Regions from separate parts of the Sphaerimonospora mesophila genome, predicted to be linked through region 1. Evidence: riboswitches for the same ligand, from Rfam matches in the RefSeq annotation. Region 1 holds a riboswitch; the other holds the start of a gene.

Region 1 (5,039 bases):
TTTCGCCGGGCTGGTCGACGGCATCGTGGACCGGATGACGGCGGAGCTCGCCGCCGACCCCGACGACGTCACGGTGGTGGCCACCGGCACCGGCGCCCCGCTGGTCGTCGACGAGGCCCGCACGATCGACGTACACGAACCCTGGCTCACACTGATCGGACTCCGCCTGGTCTATGCCCGTAACACCTCGTGAAACCCGGAGAAGCGCGGCGAAGGGCGGGCGTGCGCTTCGACACTTGACGAGTTTCGTGGGAGGTGTTTACCTACCCGTGGAGGGTGGGTCGGCCATTCGTCATCGTAGGGAGGGGCAGGCGATGGGGTTTCCCGACGTCGTCTCCCGAGGTGACAATCTCGCCTCGGACCTGGACCGTGCCGGTCTCACCGACGACGATCTGCTGCTTCTCGCCGAGCTCGCCAAGGGCGTCAGCGCCGATCGGGTGGGCCGCCGTCTGGACGTGAGCGGTCGGACCGTACGGCGGCGCCTGCGCGGCATCTGCGACAGGATCGGCGTGGAGACGGCGATCGAGGCGGTCGCCTGGGCGGCCCGCCGCCGCCTGATCTGATCTCCCGGCGTATGCCTCGGACCGCTCTCCAAGCGGTTGGTCTAATCGGTTGATCCGATCGGTCGGCGGCGGGTGCGCCCGCCGGTCGAGGGAACGGGCGCGGCCGGCTCCACATGGAGCGGATGCTCCTCGTCGGCCACGGGATCGGACAGATATCGTGCGACGCCCGGTTTCGGTTCATGGCTGTGGAGCCAGTGCAGGGTCGCCTGGGTGGCGCGCTCGATCAGGTCGGCCGTCTGGCGGAAATCTATCGGCAGCACCTCGACCGGGCACAGCGGCGGGAGCACGTGCATCGTCGTACGACGCCGGTTGTGCCTGATGGAGGCGCTGATGCGCTGCTCGCTCAGCAGGTTGTAGCCGTGCAGGGCCATCGCGATGGCGGTGGACGGCGGCGCGGGCAGATGGCAGGAGAAGCCGGGCGCGAACAGGTACACCTCGTCGGCGCCCGCGTTGACGGCCAGATCCAGGACGGTCTGGTCGGCCACGCCGCCGTCCATCAGAATGCGGTCGCCGATCCGCACATTGGGATAGAGCGCGGGAATGGCGGTGCTGGCCAGCAGCGCGGGAAGCACGGGTCCGTGCGACAGCACGGCGGCCCGCCCGCTGAGGACGTCGGTCGTCAGCACCAACAGCGGGAGCCGGGTGTCCTCCAGGTACTCGAACGAGATGAAGCGTTCCAGGAACCGGCGCAGCGCGTTGTTGTCGAAAAGGTGGTTGCGGGTGCCGAGTGCCGTGCCGAGGACGGTCACGGGGTTGAACGGGAAGGTGTAGTTCAGCGTGCCGATCGCCCGCAGCGCGCCACGCAGCGGATGGAAGGGAAGGTTGTCCGCCAGGCTGCGCAGCGCCTCCTGCCTGCTGAGCGGATACACGTCGTGGCTGCTCACCGTGAGCCACAGGCGGGCGAGCTCCTCGACGCCCTCGGCATCGGGGTGGGCCGCGTAGTAGGCGCCGTTGAGCGCGCCCACCGAGGCGCCCACCACCATGTCGGCGCGCACCCCGTGCGCCGTCAGTGCGCGGAGCATGCCCACCTGGACGGCCCCCAGGCTCCCACCGCCCCACAGCGCGAAGGCCCTCGTCATCGCGGCTCCTCTCACGAGAGCGCAACGGTCGGCCGGGACGCGCTGAGCGCGCCCCGGTCTTCATAGTCGGTTCCCGGCGACGTCGCACCGAATCGGCGAACGACGCTTCGACGTACGGGCCGGGTGTTCCCGGTGCGTGTCCGCCTCGGCCGGGGGAGCCGTCCCGATGCTCAGTCCGCGATGCTCAGTCCGCGATGCTCAGTCCGCGATGCTCAGTCCGCGATGCTCAGCCGGAGATGCTCAGTCCGCGATCCGTACGGCTCCCGCGAACGGCCGACCGGCGATCTTGGCGACGCGTACGACGTCCCCGGTGCGCGGCGCGTGGACCATGTAGCCGCCGCCGATGTAGATGCCGACGTGATGCAGGTCGTTGTAGAAGAACACGAGGTCGCCCGGACGCATGTCTTCGCGGTTGATGTGCGCGCCCGCCGTCCACTGGTCACCGGTGTAGTGCGGCAGGCTGATCCCGACCCGCTGGTAGGCCGCCATGACCAGGCCGGAGCAGTCGTAGGACGAGGGCCCTTCCGCGCCCCAGACATAGGGCTTCAACTGCTGGGTCAGCGCCCAGCGTGCGGCCTCGGCCGCCTTGCCGTTGCCGACGATGGGGAACGAGATCCGGGTCGCCCGGCCGCCGATGCTTCCGGCGACCCTGCTGTAGAGGCTGCTCTCGGTCTTTCTGATCAGGCCCCTGATCTTTTCCTTGCGGGTTTCGAGGCTGGACAGCAACTTCTTCACCTCGGCCTGGCGGGCGGCGGCGCTGGCCTTGGCCCGCTCGGCGGCCTTCATGACGTTGGTGACCTCGGTGACCTCCTGACCCTGCTGCATCTGCAGCGCATAGGTGGTCGAGGCCTGGTCGAGGTAGGTCTCGGGGTCGGTGGCGCCGACCATCGGGAGCAGCGGGCCGATGCCGCCGTTCATATAGGAGTTCTGCGCGAGCGCGCTCGCCTTCTGGCGGCGGTCGGCCAGTTCCGCCTCGCTCTTGGCGAGGTTCTTCTTGGCGATGGCGGCGGAGCGCTGGGCGGCCTTGAGCCGTACGCGCTCACCGTTGTACTGCTCGGCGAGGCTCTCAATCTCCTCGTGGAGGCGTTCGACCTCCGCCGCGAGCTTCTTCAGATCCGGCTTGGGTTCGGCGGTGGCGGCCACCGTGGGGGCACCAAAGGTGATCACGGTGAGTGCGACGCCCACGAGGGCTAACCGGCGGATGCTCCTGGACCCGGCCTTTCGGGCTCGGGCGTGCCTGCCTGCGGGCCGTCCTCCACGCATGCGTTACCAAGCTCCTCTCCTCGGCTGTGCCATCGGAGGACCGCCTGTTACGGCCGTTCGCCGGCCGCGCGGTGTCCGTACGGCACTACTGGACGCCTACCGGGTTAGCTGACGGGTTCGGGCCGGAGTAGCCCTACCTTTCGGATTCACCCCGTTATCGACGGGGTCCGGCATCGAGCCGGACCGCGATCCGTACAGTTGGGTCCCCGGTTCCCCTCCACACCTGGTGCGTTGAAGACTCGGCATCGTCGCTGGACATTAGTGCACGCCGAGTTCCTGCTCAACCGGAACTCCCGATCCCATCTAGATTTCACAACTGAACGATCACGTTCGGGTCACGGTCTCGGCGTGCGCGTACCCTCATCAACCTGCCTTTACTTTCCCCGTAAGATCATGAAGGTCCGTCGGCCCGGTGTCTCAATTAGCTAAAAATTGGGCAAGGTGACGTTAATCACTACTCCCACTCACGGTACTTTCGCCGCGACTGTGCGTTACTCTGGTCCGCGCCCTCCCCGTTATGGTGTGACCGTTAATCCGGTCGCTTCGGTCGCAGGGCTACGCTGACCGTTCATGGAGCAGGTCGCCGAGGAGACGCCAGCCGAGTCCGGTCCACCGGCCCTTGTCGTACGTCGTGCCAGGACGCCCGACGTACGGGTGATCCGCCGCCTCGTCGACGCGTACTCCGGAGTCGGGCCCCGCCTGCTGGAGAAGAGCACGGTCACGCTCTATGAGGACATCCAGGAGTTCTGGGTGGCGGAGAGCGCTGGGCGGGTCATCGGCTGCGGTGCACTGCACGTGCTCTGGGAGGACCTGGCGGAGATCCGCACGGTCGCCGTCGACCCCGAGGTCCGTGGCCGGGGCGTCGGCCATCGGATCGTTTCCGCGCTCATAGAGACGGCGCGTGAGCTGGGAGTGCGGCGCGTCTTCTGTCTCACGTTCGAAGTCGAGTTCTTCAGCCGGTACGGCTTCATGCCCATCCAGGGCACGCCGGTGTCACCCGAGGTCTACGCCGAACTCCTGGCTTCTTACGACGAAGGCGTCGCCGAGTTTCTGGATCTTGAGCATGTGAAGCCCAACACACTCGGCAACACCCGTATGTTGCTGCACCTCTACCGTGGGTGATCCTTGCGCTGCTTGACTATATGGGAAACCAAATGCAAAGGTGACTGTTGATACGCCGGTCGCTACTTTGGGCGATATCAGCATGGAGCCTGAACCGCGGGCGCATGCGTATCTGAAACGAGGTGACACGGTGAGCACCGGACAGCCACCGTATCCGCAGGGCGATTCGGATGGTACGCCAGCGCCGCCTTCCGGCCGCGGTGCCGGCGCGGACAGGCAGGCGTTCGACCCTGAGGCTACTGTCGTCAACTATCTGAACCCGCCCCAGCAGCAGGGCTCGCCGCAGACCCCCGGGCACGGACAGCAGTACGAGCAGCAGCAGTACGGCCAGCAGGGCTACGGCCAACAGCCGGGATACGGTCAGCAGCAGGGCTACGGCCAGCAGACCGGCCCGCAGTCGTACGGTCAGCAGCAGTACGGCCAGGAGCAGTACGGTCAGGCCCAGCAGCAGTACGGCCAGCAGACCGGGCCGCAGTCGTACGGTCAGCAGTCGGGTTACGGCGGCCAGCAGCCCGGCTACGGTCAACAGCCCGGCCATGGCCAGCAGCAGTACGGGCAACAGGGATACGGCCAGCAGGGATACGGTCAACAGCAGCCCGGCTACGGTCAGCAGCCGGACTACGGCGGCCAGCAGCCGGGGTACGCGCAGCCCCAATACGGACAGCAGCAGTACGGCCAGCAGCAGTACGGTCAGGAGCAGTACGGCCACGACCAGTACGGCCAGGCCCAGCAGCAGCCCGCCTACGGCCAGCAGCAGGGGTACGGCCAGCAGGGCTACGGGCAGCCCGGTTACGGGCAGGCGGCCTACGGCCAGCCGTACGGCGCCGCGGTCCCGCCCGGCGCTCCGGCCCCGCTCGCCGAGTGGTGGCAGCGTCTCGTGGCGAGGATCATCGACGGCATCGTCGTCGGCATTCCCTTCGGGATCATCTCGGCCATCATCACGGCGATCGTGGTGACTCAGGGGTCGATCAACCTCAGGACCCGCGAGTACGTCGAGCCGAGCGGTTACTTC
Region 2 (5,039 bases), on a different contig from region 1:
GTCTGGCGGACGCCGAGCGGCAGCGGGAGGCCTCCCGACGCGCGGCCAGGGAGGGCCGCAGTGTGGAGGACGTCCGCATCCGGGTGCTCCTCGACGCGCTTCAGGGGACGGTGGCGGGGTTGCGCAAGGAGCTCGCCCTGCCCACGACCATCAGCAGGCCGGCCGACTCCGTGGCGGCGGTGGCCCCGGATTCGCCGGGTGTGACCGCGGTCCCCGCCAGGGCGCTCGCCGACGACGACCCCCAGCTGCTGGACCAGCTTCTCGCGATCCCCCACCTGCATCTGATCGTCGACGGATACAACGTGACCAAGACGGGCTATCCGTCGCTCACGCTGGCCGACCAGCGGACCCGGCTCCTCACCGGACTCGGCGGCCTGGCCGTACAGTCCCGTGTGGAGGTGACCTGCGTCTTCGACGGCGCCGAGCTGGACGGTCCGGTCCACGTCTCTGCGCCGCGCGGGGTGCGGGTGAGGTTCAGCGCGCCGGGGGAGATCGCCGACGACCTGATCAGGCAGCTGGTGCGCGCCGAGCCGAAGGGCCGGTCGATGGCGGTGGTCTCGTCGGACCGGGAGGTGGCCGACTCCGTGCGCAGGATGGGGGCCAGGCCGGTGCCCGCGCTGCTGCTGCTCCGCCGCCTCGGCCGGGGCTGAAGAGGCGGGAGGGGCTGCCCGGACAGCCGGGGCCGGGCCGTGCTCGAGGCCGGCCAGGTTGAAGCTTGAAGATCGCATGAGTAGAGTCGCGCCAGGCTTGGGACGATCTCGAGGGGGCCTTGGTGCGAGGGCGCTTACCGGTGGCCGCCGGCATGGCCGCCGTGCTTTTGCTGCTGCCGAACATGGACGCGCAGGCGGATCCGAGACCGACCGTGGCTCAGGCCAAAGCGAAGTTGAAGCAGCTGAACGAGCAGGCCGACAAGCTCGTAGACCGTTACAACGCGGCCAACGAGAAGTGGAAGAAGGCCAAGAAGCAGTACGACGCGGTCAACGACGACTATCGCAAGCACGCCAAGCGGGTCGAGGAGCTGCGCGAGGGGGTCGTCTCCATCGCGGTGAACGACTACCAGTTCGGCGACCTGGCGTGGAACGGCGTCCTCTACGGCACCGACCCGGAGGCGGCCCTCAGCGGCATGGCCGCACTCGACCAGCTCTCCCAGGAGCGCGCCCGCAAGCTCGAGGCGTACGAGGGCGCCATCTCGGGGCTCAAGCAGCGACGGGACAGGAAGAAGTCGGCCTACGACTCCGCCGTGAAGGTCAAGGGCGACCTCGCCAAGGAGAAGGATGAGGTCGAAAAGCTCGTCAAGCGGCAGATGGCACTGCTGCGCGAACTCGGTGCGTTCAACCCCGGCAACCCGAACAGCGCGGGAGCCGTCTACACCGGGCCGGCGTCGGGCAACGCGCTCACCGCGCTGCAGTTCGCCTACAAGCAGATCGGCAAGCCCTACCGGTACGGCGGGACGGGACCGAGCGGCTGGGACTGCTCAGGGCTCGTTCAGGCGGCCTGGGCGGCGGCCGGGGTGCGGCTGCCCCGGACGAGCTATGAGCAGTGGGCGTGGGGCGCCGGCCGGCGGGTGTCCCTGAACGAGTTGCAGGCCGGTGACCTGCTCTGGCACTCGGGCTACGGACACGTCGGGATCTATGACGGGGCCGGCAAGGTGGTCCACGCTCCCCAGACGGGAGATGTGGTGAAAGTCACCCCACTTGCCCAATATCGCCCGATTGGTGCGGTACGCCCCTGAGGTCGCTTTTTGATCTCTTTGTGCTAAATGTGAGCAGCATCATATTTAGGTGAATTTCGTCCGGGTATCCTGCGGTTTTTACCTTACCCGGAGCTTAAACGATCTCCTTCTCCTTGGGGTGGCCTTTGCCGTTCGGTGGCGCGTCCGGATAGCTTCTGGGCCTGCGGCGAGCACCGGACCACCGGTCTCGTCCCGCATCCAATCGGTGATCTGCCGAGTCCGTGCAGTCAGGAGGCACGGAGCCGGGGAACCAACGACCCTCGCATTCAGGGGTCAGGGGTGAATCGGCGCGCCGGGAGCGTTCCAAAACGCTGCCACCCGGGTGCCGTAGGGCGACTTCCCCGCCCGAACCCGTCAGCTAACCCGGTAGGCGCGAGCGGAAGACCCTAGGAGAGATCCTGTCTACCACCCCCGCGAATCTGTCCCATCGTGCCCGTCTCGTCCTCGGTGGCGTCGTGCTGACGTCCTCCCTCGGGGCCATCGCCGCACCGGCGTCGGCGGACGACTCGGTGACCGTGACCGTCACCAAGGCGAACCCGGCGGTCGGACGGGCCGCCTCGGCCGACGACCCCGCGGCGAAGAAGACGTCGGATAAGACGAGCACGGAGAAGACGAGCACGGATAAGACGAGCACGGAGAAGAAGGAGGCGAAGCCGAGCCGGGCCGAGCGTCAGCAGGCCAAGGCCAAGCAGGCCGTCAAGGTCGCCAAAAGGCATATCGGCGCCCCCTACCGCTGGGGCGCCACCGGACCGCGAGCGTTCGACTGCTCCGGCCTCGTCCAGTTCGCCTGGCGCAAGGCGGGAGTACGCCTCCCGCGCACCACGTGGTCGATGCTCGGCGCGGTGCGCAAGAAGGTCGCCTGGCGGAACCTCAAGGCCGGTGACCTCGTCTTCACCAGCGGCGGCGGTCACGTGGGCATGTACATCGGGCGCGGCAGGATCGTCCACGCGCCGCACAGCGGCACCCGGGTGAGGATCGACAAGCTCGACGCCTACCGCAAGCGCACCTTCGTGGGAGCCGTACGACCCGGGGTCTGACGTCACCGCTGCCGCCGCGCGGCCCCCGTACGATGCTCGGCATGCCGCTGATCCGTGTCTTGATCGGGGCGCTGGTCCTGATCGGGCTGCTGGTCCTGCCGGCCGGGTCCGGGCCGGGTGATCGCCTGCTGCCGTCGGCGCGGGCGATCACCGCCGAGCATCCGGACATCTGGGCCGGTGCGTCGTGGGCCAGGGGCGAGCACGTGCTGGTCGTCGGCCGGCCACGTGGACTCGTCGCCGAACTCGCCGCGCCGGCCGACCGGGGGAGCCGTACGGTCGCCCGGGTCTGGGGGCGGCCGGTCGACGCGGTGATCCTGGTGCCGGCCACGACGGAGCAGGCGGCCGCACTGGCCGCGCCCGCGCGCGTGACCGGACTCGCCGCGCTCGCGGGGGTGGACCGCGTGATCGTCGAACCGTCCGGCTTCGCCCGCCTGTCGGCGGCCGGCCGCCGGGTCGTCATCACGCACGAGCTCACCCACGTCGCCACGGACGCGGCGGCGACGGGGCACCTGCCCGCCTGGCTGGTCGAGGGGTTCGCCGACTACGTGGGCTACCTCGACAGCGGCCTCACGGCCGGCGCGGTCGCCGCTGAACTGGCGGCGGACCTGCGGGCCGGGGCGCCGCCGCGTGCGCTGCCCGATCGTGCGGACTTCGCGGCGGGCTCGCCCCGGCGGGCGCAGGCGTACGAGGAGGCCTGGCTGGCCTGCCGGTACATCGCCGAGCGGTTCGGCGAGCGGCGGCTCGTGGCCCTCTACCGCGCCGCGATGCGCACCGGCCGGGACGGCGGTGAAGGCATCGACGGGGTGCTGCGCGCCACGCTCGGCATCTCGACAGCGGAGCTCACCCGCTCGTGGCTCGCCTACCTCCCCACCGTGATCTTGCGATAGCTCGCACCCATGGCCGCCTGCCTGCCCGTTCGTCCTCGCTGATCTTGCAGAAACTCCCGATCATACGCCGCTGCCTGCGACAATGCTCTTCGTGACCTTGCACTCCACCGCCGAGTGCAAGATCACGAATGGTGTTTCAGCAGGTCACTGTGGATCGACGAATATTTCTGCAAGATCACGGAAGGTCGCGTGCCAGGTGGGCGGCCATCCGTGCGAGCATTCGCAAGATCACGGTGGAGGGCGGGTGGCGGGGGATGTCCATGGTGAGGGGTGTGGGCAGGGATGGGCGCGAGAACGCTGATCGTCACCAACGACTTCCCGCCCAGGCCAGGCGGCATCCAGGCGTTCGTGCACGGGCTCGCCTGCCGTCTCCCGCCGGACTCGGTCGTCGTGTACGCGCCCCGATGGAAGGGCAGCGAGAGATTCGACGCGCGGCAGCCGTACGAGGTGGTCCGGCACCCGTCGACGCTCATGCTGCCCACGAGGACCGTCGCGGCCAGGGCGGCCGGCCTGGTGGAGGACGGCGCGACCGTGGTGTTCGGGGCGGCCGCGCCGCTCGGCCTGCTCGCCCCCGCGCTGCGCGCCGCCGGGGCCGCCCGCGTGGTCATGCTGACGCACGGCCATGAGGCGTCCTGGGCGCGCCTGCCCGTGACCCGCACCCTGCTGGGCCGCATCGGAGCCGGTGCCGACGCGGTGACCTATCTCGGCGGCTACACGCGCCGCCGGCTCGCGGCCGTCGTTCCCGAGGCCAAGCTCGTACGGCTCGCGCCCGGCGTGGACACCGCCGTCTTCCGGCCCGGCGCCGGCCGGGACGAGGTGCGCGCCGCGCTGGCCCTCGGCGACCGGCCGACGGTGGTCTGCGTCTCCCGCCTGGTGCCGCGCAAGGGCCAGGACATGCTGATCCGGGCCTGGCCGCGGGTGCTGCGGAGGGTGCGGGACGCGGTGCTGCTCCTGGTCGGCGGCGGCCCCTCGCGCGCCGCGCTGGAGCGGGCGGTCCGCCGGCTCGGCCTGCGCGACTCCGTCGTGTTCACCGGTTCGGTGCCGTGGGCGGCGCTGCCCGCGCACTACGCCGCCGGCGACGTGTTCGCCATGCCGTGCCGCAGCAGGCTGGGCGGCCTGGACGTGGAGGGCCTCGGCATCGTCTACCTGGAGGCGTCCGCGACCGGCCTGCCCGTGGTCGCCGGCTCCTCCGGGGGCGCGCCCGACGCCGTACGGCACGGCGAGACCGGCCTGGTCGTGGACGGGGGTTCCCCCGACGAGATCGCCCGCGCGCTCACCGGGCTGCTGGCCGACCCCGGCCGCGCTCGGGCGATGGGGGAGCGGGGCCGGGCCTGGATCGAGCGCGAGTGGCACTGGGACCACGTCGCGGCCCGCTTCACCGGC

Evidence for each region. Region 1 has a riboswitch for cyclic di-AMP ahead of AP234_RS26365 (NlpC/P60 family protein). Riboswitches for the same ligand answer to the same signal wherever they lie in the genome.
Region 2: another riboswitch for cyclic di-AMP. It lies ahead of AP234_RS23365 (C40 family peptidase); the one in region 1 lies ahead of AP234_RS26365 (NlpC/P60 family protein).

The regions. Positions count from the first base shown of each region.
Region 1 covers NZ_BCBX01000045.1:85,353-90,391, reverse strand. Annotated here, with positions in the region: gene AP234_RS26380 (type III pantothenate kinase) at 1-193, shown strand, start outside; gene AP234_RS26375 (LuxR family transcriptional regulator) at 315-563, shown strand; gene AP234_RS26370 (patatin-like phospholipase family protein) at 605-1,642, opposite strand; gene AP234_RS26365 (NlpC/P60 family protein) at 1,883-2,827, opposite strand; cyclic di-AMP (ydaO/yuaA leader) riboswitch at 2,984-3,160, opposite strand; gene AP234_RS26360 (amino-acid N-acetyltransferase) at 3,476-4,027, shown strand; gene AP234_RS26355 (RDD family protein) at 4,158-5,039, shown strand, end outside.
Region 2 covers NZ_BCBX01000041.1:164,425-169,463, forward strand. Annotated here, with positions in the region: gene AP234_RS23355 (NYN domain-containing protein) at 1-650, shown strand, start outside; gene AP234_RS23360 (NlpC/P60 family protein) at 773-1,732, shown strand; cyclic di-AMP (ydaO/yuaA leader) riboswitch at 1,934-2,120, shown strand; gene AP234_RS23365 (C40 family peptidase) at 2,188-2,769, shown strand; gene AP234_RS23370 (peptidase MA family metallohydrolase) at 2,811-3,656, shown strand; gene AP234_RS23375 (glycosyltransferase family 4 protein) at 3,939-5,039, shown strand, end outside.